DNA from 2 places in the Salipiger sp. CCB-MM3 genome. Region 1 is predicted to be linked to the other one. Evidence: riboswitches for the same ligand, from Rfam matches in the RefSeq annotation. Region 1 holds a riboswitch; the other holds the start of a gene.
The links. Region 1 has a riboswitch for thiamine pyrophosphate ahead of thiC (phosphomethylpyrimidine synthase ThiC). Riboswitches for the same ligand answer to the same signal wherever they lie in the genome.

Region 2: it holds a riboswitch for thiamine pyrophosphate, as region 1 does, so the genes downstream of both, AYJ57_RS05660 (thiamine ABC transporter substrate-binding protein) here and thiC (phosphomethylpyrimidine synthase ThiC) in region 1, are expected to answer to the same signal.

Annotation. Positions count from the first base shown of each region.
Region 1 is NZ_CP014595.1:665,782-671,401, forward strand. Features, by position in the region: gene thiM (hydroxyethylthiazole kinase) at 1-36, opposite strand, end outside; gene thiC (phosphomethylpyrimidine synthase ThiC) at 33-1,841, opposite strand; TPP riboswitch at 1,971-2,089, opposite strand; gene fabD (ACP S-malonyltransferase) at 2,286-3,221, opposite strand; gene AYJ57_RS03270 (ABC transporter substrate-binding protein) at 3,507-4,730, shown strand; gene AYJ57_RS03275 (ABC transporter permease) at 4,854-5,620, shown strand, end outside.
Region 2 is NZ_CP014595.1:1,159,967-1,165,586, reverse strand. Features, by position in the region: gene AYJ57_RS05670 (thiamine ABC transporter ATP-binding protein) at 1-483, opposite strand, end outside; gene AYJ57_RS05665 (thiamine/thiamine pyrophosphate ABC transporter permease ThiP) at 470-1,999, opposite strand; gene AYJ57_RS05660 (thiamine ABC transporter substrate-binding protein) at 1,975-2,955, opposite strand; TPP riboswitch at 3,007-3,116, opposite strand; gene aroC (chorismate synthase) at 3,285-4,385, shown strand; gene AYJ57_RS05650 (methyl-accepting chemotaxis protein) at 4,535-5,620, opposite strand, start outside.

The sequences.
Region 1 (5,620 bases):
GCCGCGCATCTCCTTCAGCAGCGCGCCAGCGGTCATGCCTTGTCCTCCTCGTTCAGCGGCAGATAAAGCGCGCCGCCCTCGCGGAATTTCTCTGCCATCTTCGCCATGCCCTCTTTCTGGGCCTCGGCGCGGATGTCGTGGCTGATCCGCATCGAGCAGAACTTCGGCCCGCACATGGAGCAGAAATGCGCCACCTTATGCGCCTCCTTGGGCAGGGTCTCGTCATGCATGGACCGCGCTGTGTCGGGATCGAGCGCGAGATTGAACTGATCCTCCCAGCGGAACTCGAAGCGGGCGCGCGAAAGCGCATCGTCGCGGATCTGCGCCGCCGGGTGGCCCTTGGCGAGATCGGCGGCATGGGCGGCGATCTTATAGGTGATCACCCCGGTCTTCACATCGTCGCGGTCCGGCAGGCCGAGGTGCTCCTTGGGCGTCACGTAGCACAGCATCGCCGTGCCGAACCAACCGATCATCGCCGCCCCGATGCCGCTGGTGATGTGATCATAGCCCGGCGCGATATCCGTGGTGAGCGGCCCGAGCGTGTAGAACGGCGCCTCGCCGCAGGTCTCAAGCTGCTTGTCCATATTGGCCTTGATCTTGTGCATGGCCACATGGCCCGGCCCCTCGATCATCACCTGACACTCGTGCTTCCACGCCACCTGCGTCAGCTCGCCCAGCGTCTCCAGCTCGGCAAACTGCGCCTGATCGTTGGCGTCGGCGATGGAGCCCGGGCGCAGCCCGTCACCCAGCGAGAACGACACGTCATAGGCCCGCGCGATCTCGCAGATCTCGTCGAAATGCTCGTAGAGAAAGCTCTCGCGGTGGTGGTGCAGGCACCATTTGGCCATGATCGAGCCGCCGCGGCTGACGATCCCCGTCACCCGGTTCACCGTCATCGGGATCATATGCAGCCGCACGCCGGCGTGGATGGTGAAGTAATCCACCCCCTGCTCGGCTTGCTCGATCAGCGTGTCGCGAAACACCTCCCAGCTTAGATCCTCGGCGATGCCGCCGACCTTCTCCAGCGCCTGATAGAGCGGCACCGTGCCGATGGGTACTGGCGCGTTGCGCAGGATCCAGTCGCGGATGTTGTGGATGTTGCGCCCGGTCGACAGGTCCATGACCGTGTCAGCCCCCCAGCGCGTCGCCCAGACCATTTTCTCCACCTCCTCAGCCATCGAAGAGGTCACCGCCGAGTTGCCGATATTGGCGTTGATCTTCACCAGAAAGTTGCGCCCGATGATCATCGGCTCAAGCTCGGGGTGGTTGATGTTCGCCGGGATGATCGCGCGGCCCTTGGCGATCTCGTCGCGCACGAACTCCGGCGTCACATGGTCGGGGATCGACGCGCCCCAGTCCTGCCCGTCCCGTTCCAGCTGCGCCTTGGCGGCCTTGCGCCCGAGGTTCTCGCGGATGGCGACGAACTCCATCTCCGGCGTGACGATCCCGGCGCGGGCATAGGCCATCTGGGTGACAGCCTTGCCGTCCTTGCCCCGGCGCGGCGCGTGGCGGACCGGAAACTCGGGCACCAGACGCGCGCCTTCGGCAAAGCCGTTGTCCTCGGGCTTCACATGGCGGCCATCGTAGCTTTCGGTGTCGGCGCGGGCGCGAACCCAGCCCCCGCGCAGGCGCGGCAGACCGCGGTCGATGGCGATCTCGGCGCCGGGATCGGTATAGGGGCCGGAGCTGTCATAGACGGTCACCGGCGGCTCACCGGCGGACGGATGCAGGTCGATCTCGCGCATGGGCACGCGGATCTGCGGGTGCAGCGCACCCTCATGCCAAACGCGGCGCGAGGCGGGCAGCGGCCCGCAGGTGACTGTTGGGGTCAGGTCTTTCATCGGTCGGAGCCTCCAAGCTCGAAGCGGTGGAGACCCAGTTCCGGTGCGTGAATGGGGTGACATTGCTGCGGGCAAGGCACGGGTCTGCCCCGCTTGTCCTATCCGCAAGATCCGGGGCGCAGAGCCCCCGGCAACGCCAGTGCACCATCCCTACGCCAGTATGAACTGGATCAGGTTCGTCGGGTCACTGCGCTGCGCGAACGCCAGCAGAATCTCAGCCCCTTGTCGGGACCCCCCGGGTGAGTGGCGCCACCCTGCGGCGAGTCGGGTCGGGCGTCAAGGTGCGGCCTCGGCCCGGCGGGGCGCGGGCGAAGGCGGTCGGAGGCGTACTTGTGGAACAATGAAAGGCGCTGGTCGCGCCCAGCATGCACACGCCCGGAATGCACGAAGGGCGGCGCCGCATGGCACCGCCCTTGTTTGCTGTTGGCTGAGCTGAGGCGCGCCTCAGACCGCTTCGAGCGCGGCCTTTACGTCATCGGGCGCGCCGATGTTGCGCAGCGTGGCCGGGCGGTGAATGCGCTTCACCATACCCGAGAGCGCTTTGCCCGCGCCGATCTCCCAGAACTCATCCGCGCCCTGCGCGACCATATACTCGACCGACTCGCGCCAGCGCACCGAGCCGGTGACCTGCTCGACCAGCAGCGCACGGATGCGGGCGGGATCGGTCACCGCCTCGGCGATCACATTGGCCACCAGCGGCACCTTGGGCGCGGTGATGTCGACCTGCTCCAGCGCCTCGGCCATGACCTCGGCGGCGGGGGCCATCAGCGCGCAGTGGAAGGGGGCGCTCACCGGCAGCAGCAGCGCACGCTTGGCGCCCTTCTCCTTGGCGATCTCCACGGCGCGCTCGACCGCAGCCTTGTCGCCCGAGATCACCACCTGCGACGGGTCGTTGTCATTGGCCGCGGCACAGACCTCGCCCTGCGCGGCCTCTTCGGCGACGGCGCGGGCGGTGGCCAGATCGAGGCCCAGCAGCGCCGCCATGGCGCCCTGACCCACCGGCACCGCCTGCTGCATGGCCTTGCCGCGGGTGCGCAGCAGTTTCGCCGCATCGCCGACGCTCAGCGCGCCCGCGGCGGTCAGAGCCGAATATTCGCCCAGCGAGTGACCCGCGACGAAGCTGGCCGCTCCGATCTCGATGCCCTCGGCCTCGAGCGCGCGCATCGCCGCCAGCGAGGTTGCCATAAGCGCGGGCTGGGCGTTTTCGGTGAGGGTGAGCGTCTCGATGTCGCCGTCCCAGATCAGCGACGAGAGGCTCTCGCCCAGCGCCGCGTCCACCTCGTCGAACACGGCTTTCGCCGCCGGATAGGCCTCGGCCAGCGCCTTGCCCATGCCGATGGTCTGCGCCCCCTGACCGGGGAAGATGAAGGCTCGCGTCATGATCGTCTCTCCTAAGGCTCGCGCGGTCGGGTTCTGGCGCGCTTTGGCGCGCAGTCCTAGCGCCAAGCGCCCCGTCGCGCAACGCCTCCGCTGAGCGTCCCCATAGGCTTCTTCTCTTCAAAAATACGCCGGGGGAGCCGCGCCCCGGCGCGGCGGGGGCAGCGCCCCCGGGCAACGGCGCCAACCGAAAACTCCCGCACAGCACCTTGGTAAGAGGCGACGTTCCGGCGTAAGAGGGTCGTAGCGGTCTGCCCCCGCGCCGCGCAACAGGAGAAAGACGCCGCAATGACCCTGCTTCGACGCACCGTTCTCGCCACCGCCGCCGCATTGGCGCTGGTCCCGGCCGCCGCGCTCGCCCAGGAGAGCACCGATGCCCCGATCAAGATCGGCGACATCAACCACTACAAGCGCCTTGCAGCCTTCGCCGAGCCCTACCGCAAGGGCATCGAACTGGCGGTCAGCGAAATCAATGCGGACGGCGGCGTGCTGGGCCGTCCTCTGGAGTTCGTCTTCCGCGACGATCAGGGCGATCCCGCCGAGGCGGTGCGCATCGCCGAGGAATTGATGACCCGCGACGGCACGGTGATGCTCACCGGCACCATCCTCAGCAACGTCGGGCTCGCGCTCAGCTCCTACGCCGCCGAGAAGCAGCACGTCTATCTCGCCTCCGAGCCGCTGGCGGACACTCTGGTCTGGGGCTCGGGCAATCCCTACACCTTCCGGCTGCGCACCTCGACATGGGTGCAGGCGGCGATGCTGGCCGAGCAGGCGGCAACCACCGACGCCATCCGCTATGCCACCATCGCGCCGAATTACGCCTATGGCACCGAGGCGGTCGAGGCCTTCAAGACCAACCTCAAGCGGCTCAAGCCCGAGGTGGAGTTCGTCGCCGAGCAATGGCCCGCGCTGTTCAAGATCGACGCCGGCGCCGAGGTACAGGCGCTGGAGCGCTCCAAGCCCGACGCGATCTACAATGTCACCTTCGGCACTGATCTGGCCAAATTCGTCCGTCAGGGCACCGACCGCGGCCTCTTCGACGGGCGCGACGTCTACGGGCTGCTGACCGGCGAGCCGGAATATTTCGAGCCGCTCGGCGAGGAGGCCCCCGAGGGCTGGTTCGTCACCGGCTATCCTTGGTATGATTTCGCCGCGGACACGCCTGGCGGTGCCTTCGTCGGAGCTTATGAAGAGATGTTCGGTGAAACCCCGAAGAACGGCAGCAACGTCGGCTATCTGACCGCGCTCTCGGTCGCCGCCGCCATCGAACGCGCCGGCAGCACCGAGACCGAGGCGATCCGCGAAGCCTTCGAGGGGCTCGACATTCCCGACACGCCGATCGGGCCGCTGCACTACCGCGCGCTCGACAACCAATCGACCTTGGGCGCCTACGTTGGCACCACGGCGCTGAACGATGCGGGCGAAGGCGTGATGGTGGACTGGTCCTACAAGGACCCCACACCCTACATGCCCTCCGACGAGGACATCCGCAAAATGCGCCCCGCCGACTGAGGCGCTCCGGGGGAGGCCGCGCTGCCTCCCCTTTCATCTTTCCGCAAATACTCCGGGGTGAATTGGCCGCAAGGCTATGAGGGGCAGCGCCCCGCCCCCTTCCCCATCCGAGCCTTCCCCACCATGGCCTTCTTCCTCGCCCAGTTCCTGACCGGCCTCGCCAATGCCGCGGCGCTGTTTCTCGTGGCCTCAGGGCTGTCGCTGATCTTTGGCGTCACGCGGATCGTGAACTTCGCGCATGGGTCCTTCTACATGCTCGGGGCCTTTATCGGCGTGACCCTGATGGAGGTGCTGCCGGGCGCGGTCGGCTTCTGGGGAGCGATCGTGCTGACCGGGCTTGCCGTGGGGCTGATCGGCGCGCTGGTCGAAGTGATCGTGCTGCGCCGCATCTACCGCGCGCCAGAGCTCTTTCAGCTTGTGGCCACCTTTGGGGTGATCCTCGTCATTCAGGATCTGGCGCTGATGATCTGGGGTGCCGAAGACCGGCTCGGCCGGCGCGCGCCGGGGTTGCGCGGGGTCTGGCGCATCTTCGGCGAGCCGGTGCCCAAGTATGACATCGTTCTGATCGCGCTCACGCCGGTCATCCTGCTGGCGCTGTGGTATCTGATCACCCGCACCCGGCTGGGTATCCTCGTGCGCGCCGCAACGCAGGACCGCGAGATGGTCGGCGCGCTGGGGGTCAATCAGGCGTGGCTCTTCACCGGGGTCTTCGCGCTCGGCTCGGCGCTGGCGGGCTGGGGCGGCGCGCTGCAACTGCCCAAGGGCGGGGCCGATCTCCTGATGGATTTTAACATCATCGGCGCGGTCTTCGTGGTGGTGGTGATCGGCGGCATGGGCAGCCTGCCGGGGGCCTTCATCGCCTCGGTGTTGATTTCTGTGCTGGGGGTCTT
Region 2 (5,620 bases), 490 kb from region 1:
GAGCGCGGCAAAGGGCTCGTCCAGCGCGAGGATCGGCCGGGCCTGAAGCAGCACGCGCGCCAGTGCGGCACGGCTCTGCTGCCCGCCCGATAGCGCGCCGGGCTTGCGCGCCGAGAGCCCGCCGAGGCCGACGCGCTCGAGCGCCTCGTCCACCTTGCGTCGCTCATCCGCGGTCAGCCGCCCGCCGCCGGGGCGCAGCGCCAGCCCCAGATTGCGGGCGAGGCTCAGGTGCGGGAAGAGGTTGTTCTCTTGAAAGAGCATGGCCACGGGGCGCTTGTCGGGCGCCGTCGCGGTGATGTCCTGACCCTGCCAGAGCAGGCGGCCCGCCTTGGGCGCGAGGAACCCGGCAATCAGGTCGAGCAGCGTCGACTTGCCCGCGCCCGAGGGGCCGATGATCGCCACGCGCCGTGCGGGCGCCAGCGACAGGTCGGCCGAAAGGCTGTAGTCGCCCTCGGTGTAGCGCAGGGCCTCAAGTGTCAGCATTGGCGCGGCCTCCCCGGTCGCAGAGCCAGAAGGCCCCGAAGCTGAACAGCAGCAGCAAGAGCGCCGCGCCTGCCGCGGCCTGCATCTGGTAGGAGCCCATCAGCCGGTAGACCTGCAGCGGCAGCGTCGCGCGGTCGGGGTCGGCAAAAAGGGCGATGACGCCGAGATCGCCGATCGACAGCGCGGCGGTGAGCCCGGCGGCAAAGCCCAGCGGTCGGCGGAGCCGCGGCAGCAGCACAAGGCGCAGCCATGCGAGCGGGGTCAGCCCCAGGGCCTGCGCCAGACGTCCGTAATCGGCGCGCACAGCTTCGGCTTCTGGCCGCAGGATGCGCAGCGCGAAGGGCAGGGCGACCAGCGCGTTCACCAAAGTGGTGACGGGCAGCGCCAGCGACAGCGGATTGGCGAAGGGGCGGACGATCAGGAAAAGGCCGGTGCCCAGCACCAGCGGCGAGACGGCGATGCCCACGAGCCCCAGCCACTCGCCCCAGCGGGTGGACAGCGGCAGCGCCCAGAGCAGGCACAGGAGCGTCGAGGCCAGCGCCACGGTCAGCGAATTCCACGCCGCCTCCCAGCTGCTGGCGCCCAGTTGCACCAGCCCGGGCAGGCCGCGCGCCACCACCATGCCGAGCGGCGTCAGCAGGAAGAGCGCGGCGAGGGCGATCCACGCGATGTCCGCCGCCCGCGAGAGCCCTGCGCGCCCGTCCCAGCGGGTCACCATCCTGTCGAGCCCCGCACCAAAGCCGCCGCCGGTGCCAAGCCGCAGGGCGACCAGCCCCGCCGCCAGCGCCAGTGCCAGCTGGATCACCGACAGCAGCGCCGCGCGGCCGAGGTCGAAATCAAAGCGCACCGCCTGATAGATCGCCAACTCGACCGTGGTGGCGCGCGGGCCGCCGCCCAGCGTCAGCGCCACCGCAAAGCTCGACAGGCAGATTACGAAGATCACCGCGAAGGCCCCGGGCGCGATGCGCAGCACCATGGGCGCCTCGAGCGTGCGCAGCATCGCCCATGGCGAGAGCCCCAGCGAGGCGGCGAGGCGAAAGCGTTCGGCGGGGATCGCCAGCCAGCCCTGCAGCAGCAGCCGGGTCGCCAGCGGCAGGTTGAAGAACACATGCGCCAGCACCACGCCGTGCAGGCCGTAGATGCTGAAGGCGGGCAGTCCGACCCCTCGCAGCGCCACGTTGACCATGCCGTTCTGACCAAAGACCGCCAGCAGCCCCAGCACCGCCACGATCGTCGGCAGGATGAACGGCGCACCCAGAAGCGAGATCAGCAGCCCGCGCCCCGGAAAGCGCCGTCGTGCCAGCGCGCGGGCGACCGGGATCGCCAGCGCGACCGAGAACAGCGCCGAAAGACAGGCCTGCCAGAGCGTGAAGCGCAGTGCCTGCCAGTCGCTGGGGCCAAGGCTGCCCCAGCCACCAGCCCGCGCCAGCACCGCCGCGACTGGGCCAAGCACCAGTGCCAGCACCAGCCCGCCCGCGGCAAGCGCCGCGATTATTGCGAGAGGCCGCGACGCCATGCCTCGATCGCCTCATCCCGCAGCGCGGCGGCCTCGTCCTCGGAGTAGAACAGCACCTTGCTCGGCAGTTCGAGCTCTTTGAACCCTTCCGGCCAGTCCTCATGCGGCAGGGCGGCGGGGAAGGACCAATTGCCGGTGGCGATCATCTGCTGGAACTCGGGCGTCAGGATGAAATCCATGAAGTCCTGCGCCAGTTCCGGCTGATCACTGGTGGCAAGTTTCGCGGCCAGTTCGACCATGAAATAATTGCCCTCGGGGAAGATCAGCGCCTTCTTGGTGTGATCCTCCTCGGCGATGATATGATAGGCGGGAGAGGTGGTGTAGCTCAGCACCATGTCGGCCTCGCCATCGGTGAAAAGGCCGTAGCTTTCCGACCAGCCCTTAGTGACGGTGAGGATCTTCGGCGCCAGCTTGCGCCAGGCGTCTTCGGCCTCATCGCCAAACACCGCTTGGGCCCAGAGCGCCATCGCGAGACCCGAGATCGAGCTGCGCGGGTCTTGGATGACGATCTTCAGATCATCCGGCGCGTCGAGCAGCTTGGCAAAGCTGGTGGGCGGCTCGGACAGGCGGGTGGTGTCGTAGATGAAGGCCGTCTCGCCGTAGTTGTAGGGAAGGAAGGTGTCGTCGGTCCAGTCGATCGGCAGGGTGAGTGGCGAGAGGTCCACGCCATGCGGCGCGAAGAGGCCGCTTTCGCGGGCCTTCTTGGTCACATCGGTGTTGAGGCCAAAGACCACATCGGCCTCGGTCTGGTCACCTTCGAGCAGCAGGCGGGGCAGCAGGTCGCCGGGCTTGAACTGCAGATCGCAGCCGCAGCGCCCTTCGAACATCTCTTCGATCTTCGGGCCGGGGCCCCATTCCGAGACGACGTAATCGCCTGCGTAGACGGTCAGAACGGGCTCTTGCGCCAGCGCCGTGCTGGCAAAGAGACATCCCGCTGCAAAACTGATGGCCTTCATGGCATCCTCCAAATTTGCGGCGAGAGGGCAAGATGGGCCGGGGCGCGCGGTGCCTTGGGCCGTGACCTTCCCTCCGCCGGTGTTAACCGGGTCAGGTTCAACGGGTTCGCGTGTGTCGCATCTCAGCCGGCGCGGATCGCGCGGCACCCCGAGGTAGCGCAGACCTAGCCGGGGTCGGGGCCTCTGACAAGGGAATTGCGCGCGGTGCCCAGTGTCTTCCTGTGTCGTCCTGTGTCTCTGTTTGTTGCGGAAATTCCTTGAGACAGGGGCCGCGCTGGCCTAACAGGCTTGGCGAGCAGACCCCGCGGCCCGACACAGGAGACATCCCCATGAGCCTCAACACTTTCGGCCATCTCTTCCGTGTGACCACATGGGGCGAAAGCCATGGCCCGGCGCTTGGCGCGACGGTGGACGGCTGCCCGCCCGGCGTGAAGATTGACGAAGCCACGCTGCAGAGCTGGCTGGACCTGCGCAAGCCGGGGCAGAACAAATACACCACCCAGCGGCGCGAGCCCGACGCGGTGAAAATCCTCTCCGGCGTCTTCGAAGGGCAGACCACCGGCACGCCGGTGCAGTTGATGATCGAGAACACCGACCAGCGGTCCAAGGATTACTCCGAGATCGCGGCCAAGTTCCGTCCCGGGCACGCCGACATCACCTATTACCAGAAGTACGGCATCCGCGATTATCGCGGCGGCGGGCGCTCGTCGGCGCGTGAGACGGCGGCGCGGGTGGCTGCGGGCGGACTGGCGCGGGCGGCGCTGGCCGAGCTGGCGCCGGGCGTGTCGATCACCGGCTACATGGTGCAGATGGGCCCGGAGATGATCGACCGCTCGCGCTTTGACTGGGAGGAGATCGCGCGCAACCCGTTCTGGTGCCCCGATGCCGAAACCGCCGGGGGCTGGGCAGATTATCTCGACGGTCTGCGCAAGTCCGGCGACAGCGTCGGCGCGGTGATCGAGGTGGTCGCGCGCGGCGTGCCCGCGGGGCTGGGCGCGCCGATCTACGGCAAGCTCGACACCGATCTGGCGGCGGCGATGATGTCGATCAACGCGGTGAAGGGTGTGGAAATCGGTGAAGGTATGGCCGCGGCTGCGTTGACCGGCTCGGCCAATGCCGACGAGATCACCATGGGGCCGGATGGGCCGGTCTACAGCTCGAACCACGCGGGCGGCGTGTTGGGCGGGATCTCGACCGGCCAGGACGTGGTGGTGCGTTTCGCGGTGAAGCCGACGTCTTCGATCCTGACGCCGCGCAAGACGCTGACCGTGGACGGCGAGGAAACCGACATCGTCACGAAGGGCCGTCACGATCCCTGCGTCGGCATTCGCGCGGTGCCGGTAGGCGAGGCGATGATGGCCTGTGTCATCCTCGATCACCTCTTGCTGCACCGGGGACAGGTCGGCACCAATCGTGGTCAAATCGGCTGATCTGGGCGCCTCTGCCTCTGCCCCTACCACTGCCACTGCCACTGGCGCAGTCGCTTTTGCCTGTGGCGTTAGGCACGCCACGCAGTTGAGGCGCGGCGGCGTCAGAGCCGCTCAGCCCGGTCCGCAGAGACCCGCAAGAAGGCCCCGCCTTAGAACTCTTCCCAGCTCACGTCATCGCCCGCGATGGCGCGCTTCGGCGCGGGCTGGGAATGGGAAGCCGGAACCGAAGGCGGCGCAGGCTCGAAGCTTTCGATGGGCGCTGCCACCGGCGTGACATCCTGAGTTTCCGCAGCTTCGACGCCCATGAAACGATTGAGCTGCGTGGAGAGGCGTTCCGCTTCGCTGCTGAGTTGGTCGCTTGCGGTGCTGGTCTCGCCAACCATCGCGGCGTTCTGCTGCGTGACCTTATCCAGTTCGGCCACGCCCACGTTGATTTCCTGCAGTCCCGCCGCTTGCTCCTTGGCGGCGGTGGCAATCTCTGCGACCAGATCCGAGACCTCGCTGACATTGCGCACGATGTCCGAGAGCGCGGTGCCCGTCTGCTCCACCAAATGCCCGCCATCCTTCACCTGCTGCGAACTGTTGGACACCAGCGCTTTGATCTCTCTTGCCGACTCTGAAGCGCGCTGTGCCAGAGAGCGGACTTCCGAGGCGACGACCGAGAAGCCTTTGCCCGACTCTCCGGCACGGGCCGCTTCGACGCCCGCGTTGAGCGCCAGAAGATTGGTCTGGAAGGCGATGTCGTCGATCACGCCAATGATCTGGGTGATCTGGTCGGAAGAGGCGGCGATGGAGCCCATGGCCGTCAGCGCCTTTTCCATCACCGCGCCGCCTTCCTCGGCGCGGCGGCGTCCTTCGCCCACGCGGCGGTCGGCATCTTCGGCACGCTCTGCGGCGGCGCGTACGCTGGACGAGAGCTGCTCTAGCGCGGCGGCGGATTCCTCGAGCGTGGCGGCCTGCACCTCGGATCTCCGGGACATTTCGCGCGACATGGAAGATAGTTCCTGAGAGTTGCGCTGGACCGTGTCGGTGGAGGCGCGCAGCGAGGCGACAAGGCTGCTGATGCCCTGTGCAAGCGCATTGAAATTCTCGCACAGGCGCACGGCGCTGTCGCCCAGCAGACGCCAGTCGGTCGCGTCGAGCCTATGATCCGTGTCGCCGCGGGTCAGCCCGCCCATGGCGTCACCAAGGGCGCTGAAAAGCGCGAGCCTCTGGTCGTTGGCGGCCTGCTCCTC